Regions from separate parts of the Paenibacillus sp. FSL R5-0923 genome, predicted to be linked through region 1. Evidence: riboswitches for the same ligand, from Rfam matches in the RefSeq annotation. Region 1 holds a riboswitch; the other holds the start of a gene.
What was found. A riboswitch is a leader RNA that binds a small molecule or an ion and turns the genes downstream of it on or off. The one in region 1 is predicted to bind cyclic di-GMP.
Positions count from the first base shown of each region.

Region 2: another riboswitch for cyclic di-GMP. It lies ahead of MKX35_RS00215 (transglutaminase-like domain-containing protein); the one in region 1 lies ahead of MKX35_RS26945 (bifunctional diguanylate cyclase/phosphodiesterase).

Region 1 covers NZ_JBBPAT010000002.1:435,953-443,385, reverse strand. The annotation lists gene MKX35_RS26945 (bifunctional diguanylate cyclase/phosphodiesterase) at 1-2,159, opposite strand, end outside; cyclic di-GMP riboswitch class I at 2,279-2,365, opposite strand; gene MKX35_RS26940 (M20 family metallo-hydrolase) at 2,605-3,840, opposite strand; gene MKX35_RS26935 (alpha/beta hydrolase) at 3,962-4,834, shown strand; gene MKX35_RS26930 (nucleoside deaminase) at 4,900-5,352, opposite strand; gene MKX35_RS26925 (cytosine permease) at 5,368-6,822, opposite strand; gene arcC (carbamate kinase) at 6,846-7,433, opposite strand, start outside.
Region 2 covers NZ_JBBPAT010000001.1:42,750-50,182, reverse strand. The annotation lists gene MKX35_RS00235 (phospholipid carrier-dependent glycosyltransferase) at 1-442, shown strand, start outside; gene MKX35_RS00230 (glycosyltransferase family 2 protein) at 543-1,523, shown strand; gene MKX35_RS00225 (GtrA family protein) at 1,513-1,917, shown strand; gene MKX35_RS00220 (class D sortase) at 1,951-2,601, shown strand; cyclic di-GMP riboswitch class I at 2,726-2,806, shown strand; cyclic di-GMP riboswitch class I at 2,915-2,995, shown strand; gene MKX35_RS00215 (transglutaminase-like domain-containing protein) at 3,009-3,818, shown strand; rRNA gene MKX35_RS00210 (16S ribosomal RNA) at 4,190-5,747, shown strand; rRNA gene MKX35_RS00205 (23S ribosomal RNA) at 5,960-7,433, shown strand, end outside.

The sequences.
Region 1 (7,433 bases):
CAATCTATTTGTTTCAAAAAATCAATTTGCGCCTCTGTCTCAACTCCCTCTGCCACAACTTTCATATTTAAATCCCTAGCTAGCTTGACCATACTGGCAATTACTATCTTCCCTGTCTCATCATTTGACTTACTCATCAGAAAAGCCCTGTCTAACTTAATGACATCAGCAGGGAAATATTGCAATACATTTAAGGAACTATAACCTGTCCCAAAATCATCGATAGCTATGGAAAATCCTTTACGTTTCAACTCCAACAAAATATCTCTAACAAACTCTAAATTTTGGAATACAATAGACTCGGTCAGCTCTAACTCTATCAATCTAGCAGGTACCTGGTACCTGTTAATAATATTCGTCAAATGGAGCAGGAAATCATTATGATATAGGGTTATAAGCGATATATTCACTGAAATCGGAAGTGGCTGGATTCCTTCCTGGATCCATTTACTCAACATGATACATACTGATTTAAACACCATTAAATCTAATTTCACGATAAAGCGATTCCTCTCAAATATGGGGATAAATACTGCAGGAGATATAAGTCCCTTCTGAGGATCATTCCATCGAACCAATGCCTCAGCGCCATGAAAACTGTTCACTCGCAGATCCATTTTCGGTTGTAAATATACTATAAATTCACCATTTGTCATGGCAGCATCCATCTTTCTTACGATGTCTTGCTCTTCGTGTATCTGCAATAGCAATTGTTCGTCAAAGAAAGTGCATGAGCTCTTGTATCCACCTTTAATGGACTTACAAGCGATTCCTGCTCGGTCAATACATGTGAGGATATCGCTCTGACGATCATCTATACAGTAAATTCCACAATTAATCACTAGCCTAAAACCTTCTTCATTTCCAAACGTATAGTCGCTCATTTGTTCAGTAAGTACTTGTATACGGATGAATAATTCCGCCTTATTGTCATACGAAGTGAAAAGAATAAAACGATCACCCCCTAAGCGTCCAATGACATCCTCGTCTAATGTGTTTGCTGTTAAGCTATTAGCCACTTGAATCAAAATGCTATTTCCTTCATGAAAACCGACAATTTCATTTATGTATTTAAATTGTTCAATATCAAATTGCAACACAGCAAACTTTGTATTCGGTTTCTCTTTAAGTAAATACTGAGCATCTATAACAAATTTATTCGTTCTAGGAAGATGTGTTAACTCATCCTCAAAGGCAATCCTCTCCATCTGTTTCCTAATTTTGCTCTTATTTAATAGAATGTTAACAAATATGATCAATAATAAGACAAACATGATTACACATAATAAAAAAGTCGCCTGACTCATTTGAGACGCTTTGGCCATGATCACATCTTTCGGTATCACGGAGAGAATATACCAGTCCTCAACCCCCTGGATGCCAGAATAGCCAACCATTTTGCTATCTCCGTTAATCCAAAATATTCCTACTCCAGATTTTTTTGCGGTTATGTTCTCTTTAAAGATTTGCAGTTGTTTCTTATTTCTAGAATCAATACTTATACTTTCGAATATGTTATCAATTGACTTATCCTCTTCGAGATTCTTCGATTTGATAATGACTTGTCCCTTTTGATCAATGATTTGAGAATAACCATGACCTTTAAAGAAGGAAACTGCAAGAGCATCATAAAGATCCTGTGTATATTTGCTGGCAGATAAAGCACCCTTCACTTCACCTTTAAACTTAAGTGGACTATTGATCGTGATAATTTCTTTATTGGAGATCTTATCTAAGAATGGATCAGAAATACTGCTAATACCCTGCAGAGCTTTTTGGAATCCTACTTCATCTGATACATCAAACATCGTCCCATCTGATGCATAAGCTTTACCATCTGGGCTGTTGATGCTAATTCGAATAAAATTATATTTTTTATCAAAGTGATGCAGATATTTTTTGGTCTTATCCCAATCCATATAATTGATTTCCGAAATAGAATCAGCAATTCCATCTAATGAATCTAATCCACCCTGTATCATATTTCCAATCGATCTACTCGCATGTATCGTAGCTTCTGATGTAGCAGCAACCGCTTCTTGCTCATAAGAGTTAGCAGTACATTTTATGAAATAGTAAGAGCACCCCCAAAATATCAACGTTGCCATTATGACGAGGCCTATCATTCTCCATACTCTCAGTGGTTGTGTTTGATCCATGTACTATCATCCTTTTTCCGATTTATTACGTTTTTATTAGAAAACGAATTAAAAAAAGCCGCTATCAGAATGATAACGGCTGCATATGCATCAAAAAATAAGATCAAGAAACTCCAACTGCATGCAACCGGCTGTCATATCTATATGTAGATTTAGACCCTATGGCTTTGTGTCCCTACTTTTCAATAGGTTTACCAATATTCTGTTTTAACTATTATTAGTCATAAATACTCTATTAATAATAGGTTGCCTCCAAAAGACCTATTTCCGTAGTAAATTTCAATTTTCCCATGGGAAAATTTTCACAAATATCAATGTTAACTTTAATATAATATTTATTAATGTAAAGCAACAATTCTGCGAACAATTATAAAATTAGATACTAAAGCCCAATGCAACATTTAAATATGTCACATTGGGACTTACTTCTCAACACGAATTATGTTTATCTTACAAACGCATAACGAAGAACAGCTTCTTCTAAAATATCAATCCCCATAATGATATCATCCAAGTCTGTATATTCATTAGGATGATGACTAAGTCCATCTATAGAAGGAACAAAGATAAGCCCTACTGGGCAAAGTTTGTTCATGTTCATGGCATCATGCCCTGCCCCACTAATCATCCGTTGACTCGATATCCCTTTCTCTTCACAAATGGATTCTAGAACCTGACTGATCTCATCAGATAATAGGACGGGTTCCTCCGAAATAATTTCCGTACTCTCAATTACAAGTTGTCTATTTTCTTGTACTAAGGATATTGTTTGATACAAATGGTCTAACACACGTTGCCTGGATGCCACTGAAGTAGATCTGATATCAATTTTAATTTCTACCTCTCCCGGAACCACGTTCATAGCGCCATTCAAGATATCTATCACCCCTAGCGTCGCAACCGTTCCAAATTCTTGTTCGAGTTTGGCTGCTTTCTCAAGCTCAAGTGCTATTTCTGAGGCACCCAGAAAAGCATCTTTTCTCATATTCATAGGTGTCGTTCCTGAGTGGGATGCCTTCCCTGATATTTGAATATGAAGCCTCACGGGTGCAGCAATTCCAGTCACAATTCCAATTCTTTTATTATTGTTTATTAAGACAGGACCTTGCTCAATATGTAATTCAAAAAACGCTTTTAATTCTTCATTCTCTCTACTCGCCTGATCAATACTGTTATAATCCAGTGCACATAGCGAAAATGCCTTTTCCATGGTAATACCGTCTTTGTCCTTCAAAGATCTATATTTCTCCTTCTGAAATAACCCTGACATTATTTTGCTGCCTACTGTTGAAATACCAAAACGCGAGGATTCTTCACAGGCAAATGAGATAATTTCGATCGGATGATCCGTTTCAATCCCTTTTTCGTTTAGACGTTTGATCACTTCCAAAGCAGCCGTTACACCTACTACCCCATCGTACTTCCCACCTTGATATACCGTATCCAAGTGAGAGCCCATTACAACGGGTGGGAGCCCTTCTATCTTCCCATTCCTTCTAGCAATCACATTCCCGCAATGATCCATCCGGATATCTAAATTTTCAGCCTTACACATCCGCATAAAAGCACTCGTACATGTCTGCTCTTCATTTGTATAGGCAATTCTAGTGATGCCCTTCTCACCCGAGTTATATTGATTAATATTATCAAATAAAGCCTGATATCTTCTCTTTCTATCCATGACAGTATCTCCAATCCTGGGTATTCATGATTATGGTTTCATCAAAATTCGTGAATGATATACAATAGAGGTATTGCTAGTCTTTAAAAATTACTTACTTGATGAGGTGTAATGGATAGCTATGAAGAAGACCATTATTTTTAAAGAAAATGACTCATTTACAATTAAAGCTGATTTTTATGAAACAAAACGTCCCCAAGCCCCTGCTATTGTTTACATTCACGGAGGCGGCCTACTTTGGGGTGATCGAGAAGATCTATCCGAGGAAATGATACAACTTTACACTAATAATGGCTTTGCGCTATTTTCAATTGATTATAGATTAGCTCCTAGATCAACACTTTCTGACATCCTTGAAGATGTCCAAGATGGCCTTCTATGGTTAGTGAATGAAGGACCAAAACAATTCTCCATTGACCCCTCGAGGATCGCTGTAGTGGGAAGCTCAGCAGGTGGTTTCCTTGCACTAAGCACAGGAATGTTTACCCATAAGCCACGTGCGATTGTCTCCTTCTATGGATATGGCGATATTAGCGCTCCATGGGCACTCGAACCAAGTAAATTCTATTGTGAAAAGGATATCGTCTCCATGGAGATTGCAAAAGGTTCAGTGTCCGATCAAATCATTACGAGCGCAAGCGTAGACGAGCGTTTTCTTCTCTATTTATATGCAAGACAATCCGGTCGTTGGATTGAAGAAGTTACGGGCTTGAATCCTTCTCTACATAAGGAAGAACTTCTCAAATTCTGTCCTATTCATCATGTAACTAAGGAATTTCCTCCTACATTGTTACTGCACGGAACGAACGATGTAGATGTGCCGTATGAACAATCGGTATTCATGAGAGCTGCGCTAGTGAAAAAAGGAGTACCGGCAAAGCTTATTACTATTCCAAACGGAGAGCATGTATTTGAAAAAGATTTCGATAACCCTGTTGTGCAAAAAGCTCTTCATCAGGTGATTGATTTCCTTCAGCTTCATCTTGCTGAGTAGGTCTGTAGAAGAACAGGAAAATCCGGCACTAAAATAGTGCCGGAAAATATAGGAGACCGCATGAATTATTTCTTGTTTAATTCGTGGAAATGCGTCCATAAATGATCGCAATCTTCTCTAGCTTCCACTTTAATCATATTAACAACACTCTCATCATGACCCACAAAATATTCGCGAAGGTGAATGTCAGAGAAGCCATGCTCTTTCGCATCATCTCTTGTGCTGCAATAATGAACTTCCTTAACACCTGACCAAATAATAGCGCCCATACACATCGGACACGGTTCACATGTGGCATAAATTACACAATCCGATAAGTCCATCGTGTCTAGCTTTTTGCAAGCTTCTCGGATAGCTACCATTTCCGCATGTGCGGAAGGATCCGTGTCTCTCATCATTGTATTGCTAACCGCTGCAATCACCTCATCGCCTCGGACAATCGTTGCACCAAACGGGCCTCCAAATTTCTTGTTCATACCCTCGATCGTTGCATCTACGGCCAATTTCATGTAATCCATTTCAAAATTCCTCCTCTAGTTTAATTGGGATGATTTTAGTGTTTTGCTAAAGATGGTGTATAGAACAAAAGAAACAATTAAGCCACTAAAGAAAGCAAAATCATTCATCCTAACTAGGAAGGGGATACCCTTAAGAAATGCACCTGACATAGGAAGGATGAAGCTGACTGCTAGAACAGCCATCGCAACAGGATTGTAACCATTCTTATATTCACCATTGCTGCCTGCTGGGACATAGATATTATCAAGATTTAATACTCTTTTCCGATGAATAAAGAAGCTTGAAAGCATAATGCCCGCAATTGGACCAAAGATGGACCCAATAAAGCTATAGAAGTAGAATAAGGTCGTTGTACTTTCTACAAGCTTCCATGGCAAAATCAAAGTTCCAACAACGGCTGTTAAGACACCTGCAGTCTTTACAGTGAATTTTTTCGGGAAAAGAGATGACATTTGCAAGCCAGCTGGCAATAGGTTTGCAAACACTACGAAGGCGATTGCTCCTACGTTTAGCGCTAGAATCAATACAACAACAGCGAAAGTGTTTTCAATTTTATCAATGGCATGAACGATATTGAAAATCGGTTCACCAAACGCAATTTCTGTACCCGCGATTAAGGCCACACAAGTGATAGCAAAAAGAATATAAGACAAGATAAACCCTACTGGCAATCCAATCATAGCCGCTTTTGGTGATTTCGCACGATGTGTGAAGTCCGACATATTCACAACAGGACCCGCCCAGTTAGATACCAATGCACTCACGCAAGCAATAAAGACTAATGGACTTGAGCTTGGGTTCGCTGGTACATACTCTAAAATCGGACCAAACCCTCCAGCAATCTTGATCGCCCAAACAGCAGCACCAATAATAAACACATACACTACTGGGGAAGACCAGTTACCGAACTTACCTAATGTTTTCATTCCACCTAAGAACAACAGAACCGTTGCTGTCCAAAGAATCGCATAGGAGATCATTGTCGGGAATGCTAACCCGAATAGTGTGAAGCCACCGCCTAAATCCATATAATTCGGAATAAATCTAGCAAATATAACATTTAATGATTCTGCACCAACAACGGTAGTGGTTCCAAAGAATACTAATCCGGCAACAAGTCCTCGTATCAATGCCGGTATAATTGCTCCTTTTACCCCAAATGAATCACGAAGCAACATCGCGAATGGCAGCCCATATTTGGAGGCAGAATATCCGTTTAAAGCATAAAATGCGGAGACAATAATGGCCGAAAGCATAACGGCAAAGAGCACCTGTGTTGTATCCAATCCTAAGACGAAGAAGCCTGCAACTGTCATATACGACATAATATTATGAACAGCACCCATCCAAAGGGTTATATAGTTGGACATTCCCCAGTCTCTTTGCTCAGGCTTTTTAGGCAGTAACTCCTCACCGTAACCGTATGATTTGTACCTATCATAATTTCGTTCCAACTTTGCTTGATCCATATCTACACTTCCCCTCGCTTAAATTACTTCACGATATGAGTGCCTGCTTGTTCATTCATCGCATCCTTCAAGCTTTCCGGATTCGTAATAATAACTCGCGTTCCGCTTTTCTCTAAGAAGCTTAAACTCGCCTCGATTTTAGGCAGCATACTTCCTGCTGGGAAGTGATTTTCTAGCACATATTGTCTGGTCTCATCAACCGTCATTTTGGATAGCTCCTGTTGATTCGGCTTACCATAGTTGATGCATACTCTAGACACTCCCGTTGTAATAATTAAGGTCTCCGCATGAATTTGTTCTGCTAAAAGACTCGTTGCAAAATCCTTATCGATGACTGCATCAACACCTTTGTACGTGTTATCATCAGACTTCACGACTGCGATACCTCCACCGCCTGCAGCGACAACGACAAAGCCCCCGTTGATTAATGACTTAATCGCGTCTTTCTCCACAATATCTATAGGTCTTGGGGATGGAACTACTCTACGGTATCCTCTGCCAGAGTCTTCTACAAAGCTCCATTCCGGATGTTCTTTTTTCATTTCTTCCGCTTGCTCTTTGGAAAAGAAGGATCCTACTGGTTTCGTTGGATTCTTGAAATTAGGGTCTTC
Region 2 (7,433 bases), on a different contig from region 1:
GAGACCTGTCTGGTTCTTCAGTGGCAGTGAGGGATTGCCGCAAGGTCAGGTCAGCAGTATAGTGACTATGGGGAATCCGCTTATCTGGTGGACGGGGATTTTCGCAATGCTGGCAACACTGTGGATTACACTGAAACGCAAAGATAAGACCCTTTATATGATATGGATCGCCTTTTTCTCACAATATGTTCCGTGGATGCTTGTCCCAAGGGAAACCTTTATCTACCATTATTTTGCTATGGTGCCTTTTATGATTCTTGGTATTGTATATATAATGAAGTTGCTAGATAGCAAATATCCTGAGGCTCGTTATGTTAGTTATGTCTATGTGGCTGTTGCTTTACTGCTCTTTGTCGCGTTCTACCCTGTCCTGTCAGGGATGCAGGTAAGCGGAGATTATGTGAAGAATATGCTGCGTTGGTTCCCATCTTGGGTTTTCTAAGATTTTTTTAAAATATCTATAACAATAAGTTTATGCTTACAGCGTTATTATGAAGTACAGAAAGATGTAACGCTCCATAAAGCTTTTAGGAGGAATAAAGGTGAAAGCCAGATATAGTGTAATTGTACCCATGTTCAATGAGGAGCAAGTAATTAGCGTTACTTACGAACGTTTGAAAAAAGTAATGGACGAATGCGGCGATACTTATGAGCTAGTCTTCGTTAATGACGGAAGTCGTGATCGTTCGGCCCAGATGATTCGGGAGATCAGTGATCGGGATGAATGCGTCAAGCTAATTGATTTCTCGCGTAATTTCGGACATCAGGTAGCGATTACAGCTGGCATGGACTATGCCGAAGGTCAAGCGGTTGTTGTTATTGACGCTGACCTTCAAGATCCACCGGAGGTCATTTTGCAAATGATCGAGAAGTGGAAAGAGGGCTATGACGTTGTGTATGCGAAGCGGCTGAAGCGCCGTGGAGAAACGATGTTCAAAAAGGTAACGGCCAAGATCTTTTATCGATTGCTCAGCAGCATGACAAGTGTAGACATTCCCACGGACACAGGTGATTTTCGTCTTATTGATCGTAAGGTATGTGATGTCTTGCGAGGTCTCAAGGAAAAAAATCGGTATGTCAGAGGTTTAGTGAGCTGGGTCGGCTTCAAGCAGACGATGGTGGAATATGAGCGGGAAGAACGATTTGCAGGAGAAACTAAGTATCCTCTTAAGAAAATGATTCGTTTTGCGCTGGATGGGATCACTTCCTTTTCGCATAAACCACTTAAGATTGCTACGTATGTCGGATTCTTTCTTTCCTTCTCCAGTTTTCTCTATTTATTCTTCGTATTGTTTCAAAGAATCTTTTTCACCTCATGGACGGTTCCAGGTTGGGCTTCCATTGTAGGGGTCAATTTGCTCTTTAACGGTATCGTTCTGATGCTGCTAGGTGTAATCGGTGAGTATATTGGACGGATTTATGACGAGTCTAAGGATAGACCGTTGTATATTGTCAGTGAGACTATAGGATATCGTAACGAAGAAGAAGTGGATCGCCGGAAGGATTACAAAGATGTCAGATAAGAACTTTCGGACTGCTTTCATACAGTTTCTCAAATTTAATGCTGTAGGTTTGGTAAATACCCTCATTGATTTCGTAATCTTCACATTACTGAACTCATTTGGGATGGTATATGCGTTGGCACAGGTGATTTCTTATAGTGCAGGGACAGCGAACAGCTTTATTTTGAATAAAAAAGTAACCTTCAAGGATCGTGATCGTGGCAATAAAGAGGGTTTTGATAAGACGCAGTTGCTGAAGTTTATCGTACTGAATCTGGTAGTACTCGGAATATCGCTGTTGCTAATGCATCTGTTGACTGACAAACTAGGCATTCAAGTGTTGATCTCTAAGGTATTAGTAACGTTTGTGACGGTGATCATTAACTTCTTCGGAAGTCGTAAATGGGTATTCTAAAGTTCAGTAGAACAATCTACGGAGGTGAAAATCATGCGTAAATTCTCGTATGTGCTCATACTGGCGGGGATCCTTATCATGCTCTATCCAAAAGCTAACGAATGGTATAACGACTGGCAGCAGGATAAGCTATTAGAATCGGCTGAACTGAGCACCAGTGAAAGTACTCCACCACCTGATCTGAAGAGCAGATATGCCGAGGTCACTCAGCTACTAGCGGAGGAATCAGCTCTAGATGCACAAGCACAGCCGCAAGAAACAGAAAAGCCGGAACCGGAAATTGAAGTGGGTGGCAAAGTTATCGCATTAATTGAGATCGATAAGATCGATCTGAAGCTGCCTGTATTAGAAGGGGCTACTAAAGCGAATATGAAGCATGCCGCGGCCCATATGAAAGAAACAACTCCAATAGGAGAAATAGGGAACGCCGCAATAGCTGCACATAGAGCTAGAACTACGGGCAGATTGTTTAACAGGCTGAATGAGGTTGTGATTGGGGATACGATTACGGTAAAGACTAGCGATCAGACTTATAATTACGAGGTTTATGATATTTCTGTTGTACTTCCTAGTGATGTGTCTGTTCTAGACGGGAATAACAAAGATAAAATTCTTACTCTAATTACGTGTGACCCACTAGTAGATCCTACACATCGTTTGATTGTTCATGCCAAGCTTTCCTAATCGTTGACGAGAAATAACAAGAGAATTCAAATACAGAGAAATAACTATAAAATAATAGTAAATCTAGCAATTTTGTTCTTGTTTACGAGGATAAATATGGTAGTATAAGACTATAAAAGCTAAACACGATAAACGGCAAACCTATCGAAAGGTAGGGACGCAAAGCTAAAGGGCCTTCCCGTAAGGATGGCAGCCAGTTACCGAATGAAGAGGCTTTTTTTGTTTTTATAAAATATATAAGAATCTTAGATTCATATTTCTACTTGGACTGATTCTGTTAATTTGTCTAGTGAAATTAGAACAGATAGAGCTTATACGATAACGGCAAACCTATCGAAAGGTAGGGACGCAAAGCTAAAGGGCCTTCCCGAAAGGATGGCAGCCAGCTACCGAAAGGGGTTTTATCCGTGAAAAAGGTTTATTTTATGATGGTGGCGCTGTTCGTACTGATTACTGCGGTTCCGGTAAGCACAGCTCAAGCCGCAAGTGTAGATGCAAGCTGGTTGATTACATCGAAAGTGGCTCAAGGTGTTATTGGAATTAACTATGATATTCCGAAAGATAAAAGAATCAAACTCATGATCACTAAAGACAACAGCAGCTATACATATAACTTATATGCTTCTGGACAAGCTGAGGACTTCCCTTTACAACAAGGTAATGGTACTTATAAGGTTTCTGTTCTTGAGAACACAACCGGCAATAAATACAAAGCGTTATATTCCGAAGTAGTAGACGTAACCATGAGTGACTCGAATTCCGTATATTTGGGCTCCGTACAGAATGTGAAATGGAGTTCTTCTGATAAAGCGATCCTTAAGGCCAAAGAGCTTACAAAAGGCAAAACAACAGATGAAGAGAAAGTTAAGGCAATCTATAACTATGTAGTTGCTAATGTACAATACGATTATTCTCTTGCTAATAACGTAACAACAGATTACATTCCGAACATTAACAACACTTTGAATACTAAAAAAGGAATCTGCTATGACTATGCTTCTCTTTTTGCCGCAATGCTGCGTAGTGTAGATGTGCCTGCTAAATTGGTGATGGGGAATACTAGCTACGTTACGCAATACCATGCATGGAATGAAGTGTTGATGGATGGGAAATGGGTTACTATTGATACAACGGTAGATGCATCGTCAGCGAAGAGTAAGAAGAATACGGATTTTATTAAGGCTTCAAGTAAGTATACTGCAGCAAAATACTATTAATTTGCATCGCTAGATTCATAACTCTATTAAATAAACAACCAGCTTAATTATTAAGCTAGTTGTTTATTTTTCTATTAGGGGTTGCTTTTCTATGAATAGATAGGTTATTATAGTTAAGCGTTGTTAGACAGCGTACAGGCAATGTTTGAGAGAGTTATATAAACGGCTTTCGAAAAATAAAGCTTGCATTACTGAGAACAACATGATATATTATAAGAGTTGCTGCTGAGACATTAAACGGCGCCAACGAGAACTTGATCTTTGAAAACTGAACAACGAGTGAGTAGGAAATCACGAAAGTGAAATCCAAAATTAGAGAATTAATTTTCTCGTCAGATGTTTCAAAATGAGCATATCGCTCTTTTCAATACTAATTGGAGAGTTTGATCCTGGCTCAGGACGAACGCTGGCGGCGTGCCTAATACATGCAAGTCGAGCGGAGTTATTTTGAAAGCTTGCTTTCAAAATGACTTAGCGGCGGACGGGTGAGTAACACGTAGGCAACCTGCCCCTTAGACTGGGATAACTACCGGAAACGGTAGCTAATACCGGATAATTTCTTTTTTCTCCTGAAGAAAGAATGAAAGACGGAGCAATCTGTCACTGAGGGATGGGCCTGCGGCGCATTAGCTAGTTGGTGGGGTAACGGCCCACCAAGGCGACGATGCGTAGCCGACCTGAGAGGGTGAACGGCCACACTGGGACTGAGACACGGCCCAGACTCCTACGGGAGGCAGCAGTAGGGAATCTTCCGCAATGGACGAAAGTCTGACGGAGCAACGCCGCGTGAGTGATGAAGGTTTTCGGATCGTAAAGCTCTGTTGCCAGGGAAGAACGTCCGGTAGAGTAACTGCTATCGGAGTGACGGTACCTGAGAAGAAAGCCCCGGCTAACTACGTGCCAGCAGCCGCGGTAATACGTAGGGGGCAAGCGTTGTCCGGAATTATTGGGCGTAAAGCGCGCGCAGGCGGTCATTTAAGTCTGGTGTTTAAACCTTGGGCTCAACCTGAGGTCGCACTGGAAACTGGGTGACTTGAGTACAGAAGAGGAAAGTGGAATTCCACGTGTAGCGGTGAAATGCGTAGATATGTGGAGGAACACCAGTGGCGAAGGCGACTTTCTGGGCTGTAACTGACGCTGAGGCGCGAAAGCGTGGGGAGCAAACAGGATTAGATACCCTGGTAGTCCACGCCGTAAACGATGAGTGCTAGGTGTTAGGGGTTTCGATACCCTTGGTGCCGAAGTTAACACAGTAAGCACTCCGCCTGGGGAGTACGGTCGCAAGACTGAAACTCAAAGGAATTGACGGGGACCCGCACAAGCAGTGGAGTATGTGGTTTAATTCGAAGCAACGCGAAGAACCTTACCAGGTCTTGACATCCCTCTGAATCCACTAGAGATAGTGGCGGCCTTCGGGACAGAGGAGACAGGTGGTGCATGGTTGTCGTCAGCTCGTGTCGTGAGATGTTGGGTTAAGTCCCGCAACGAGCGCAACCCTTAACTTTAGTTGCCAGCAGGTAAGGCTGGGCACTCTAGAGTGACTGCCGGTGACAAACCGGAGGAAGGTGGGGATGACGTCAAATCATCATGCCCCTTATGACCTGGGCTACACACGTACTACAATGGCCGGTACAACGGGAAGCGAAGCCGCGAGGTGAAGCCAATCCCATCAAAGCCGGTCTCAGTTCGGATTGCAGGCTGCAACTCGCCTGCATGAAGTCGGAATTGCTAGTAATCGCGGATCAGCATGCCGCGGTGAATACGTTCCCGGGTCTTGTACACACCGCCCGTCACACCACGAGAGTTTACAACACCCGAAGTCGGTGGGGTAACCCGCAAGGGAGCCAGCCGCCGAAGGTGGGGTAGATGATTGGGGTGAAGTCGTAACAAGGTAGCCGTATCGGAAGGTGCGGCTGGATCACCTCCTTTCTATGGAGAATCGTCTTCTGCAATGAAGACATTCAAATCGGAAGCTAAGCTTCCACAACTCACTCGTTGCTCAGTTTTGAGAGTTTAAGCTCTCAGTAAGACTTGATCCTTGAAAACTGGATACCGAAACGAATTTGCGTTTTAGAACATCTTTTAGCAACTTGTGCAAACAAGTAAATGTTATTAGTGAGATTTTTTTTAGGAAAAATCAAGGTTAAGCTAATAAGAGCACACGGAGGATGCCTAGGCGCCAGGAGCCGACGAAGGACGTGGCGAACAACGAAACTGCCTCGGGGAGCTGTAAGCAAGCTTTGATCCGGGGGTGTCCGAATGGGGAAACCCAGCTGTGGTAATTCGCAGTTACTCATCTCTGAACACATAGGAGATGTAGAGGCAGACCAGGGGAACTGAAACATCTAAGTACCCTGAGGAAGAGAAAACAATAGTGATTCCGTCAGTAGCGGCGAGCGAACGCGGAACAGCCTAAACCTAAGAGCTTGCTCTTAGGGGTTGTGGGACGTCTCACATGGAGTTACAAAGGAATATGGTAGGTGAAGAGGTCTGGAAAGGCCCGCGATAGAGGTAAAAGCCCTGTAGCCTAAACTGTGTTCTCTCCGAGACGGATCCCGAGTAGTGCGGGGCACGTGAAACCCCGTATGAATCCAGCAGGACCATCTGCTAAGGCTAAATACTACCTGGCGACCGATAGTGAAACAGTACCGTGAGGGAAAGGTGAAAAGCACCCCGGAAGGGGAGTGAAATAGAACCTGAAACCGTGTGCTTACAAAAAGTCAGAGCCCTATTAATGGGTGATGGCGTGCCTTTTGTAGAATGAACCGGCGAGTTACGTTTAACATGCAAGGTTAAGTCGAGAAGACGGAGCCGCAGCGAAAGCGAGTCTGAATAGGGCGATTTAGTATGTGGACGTAGACCCGAAACCGTGTGATCTACCCCTGTCCAGGGTGAAGGTGCGGTAACACGCACTGGAGGCCCGAACCCACGCATGTTGAAAAATGCGGGGATGAGGTGGGGGTAGCGGAGAAATTCCAATCGAACTCGGAGATAGCTGGTTCTCCCCGAAATAGCTTTAGGGCTAGCCTCGGTATAAGAGTAGTGGAGGTAGAGCACTGATTGGGTGCGGGGTCCGCAAGGATTACCAAGCTCAGTCAAACTCCGAATGCCATATACTTATTGCCGGGAGTCAGACAGTGAGTGCTAAGATCCATTGTCAAAAGGGAAACAGCCCAGACCATCAGCTAAGGTCCCCAAGTGTGTGTTAAGTGGGAAAGGATGTGGAGTTGCACAGACAACCAGGATGTTGGCTTAGAAGCAGCCACCATTGAAAGAGTGCGTAATAGCTCACTGGTCGAGTGACTCTGCGCCGAAAATGTAACGGGGCTAAACACACCACCGAAGCTATGGCTAGATACGTATGTATCTGGGGTAGGGGAGCGTTGTATGTGGGTTGAAGGTGTACCGTAAGGAGCGCTGGACAGCATACAAGTGAGAATGCCGGTATGAGTAACGAAAAGATCAGTGAGAATCTGATCCGCCGAAAGCCCAAGGTTTCCTGAGGAAGGCTCGTCCGCTCAGGGTAAGTCGGGACCTAAGGCGAGGCCGAAAGGCGTAGTCGAAGGACAACAGTTTGAAATTACTGTACCACCGTAATCCGCTATGAGCGATGGG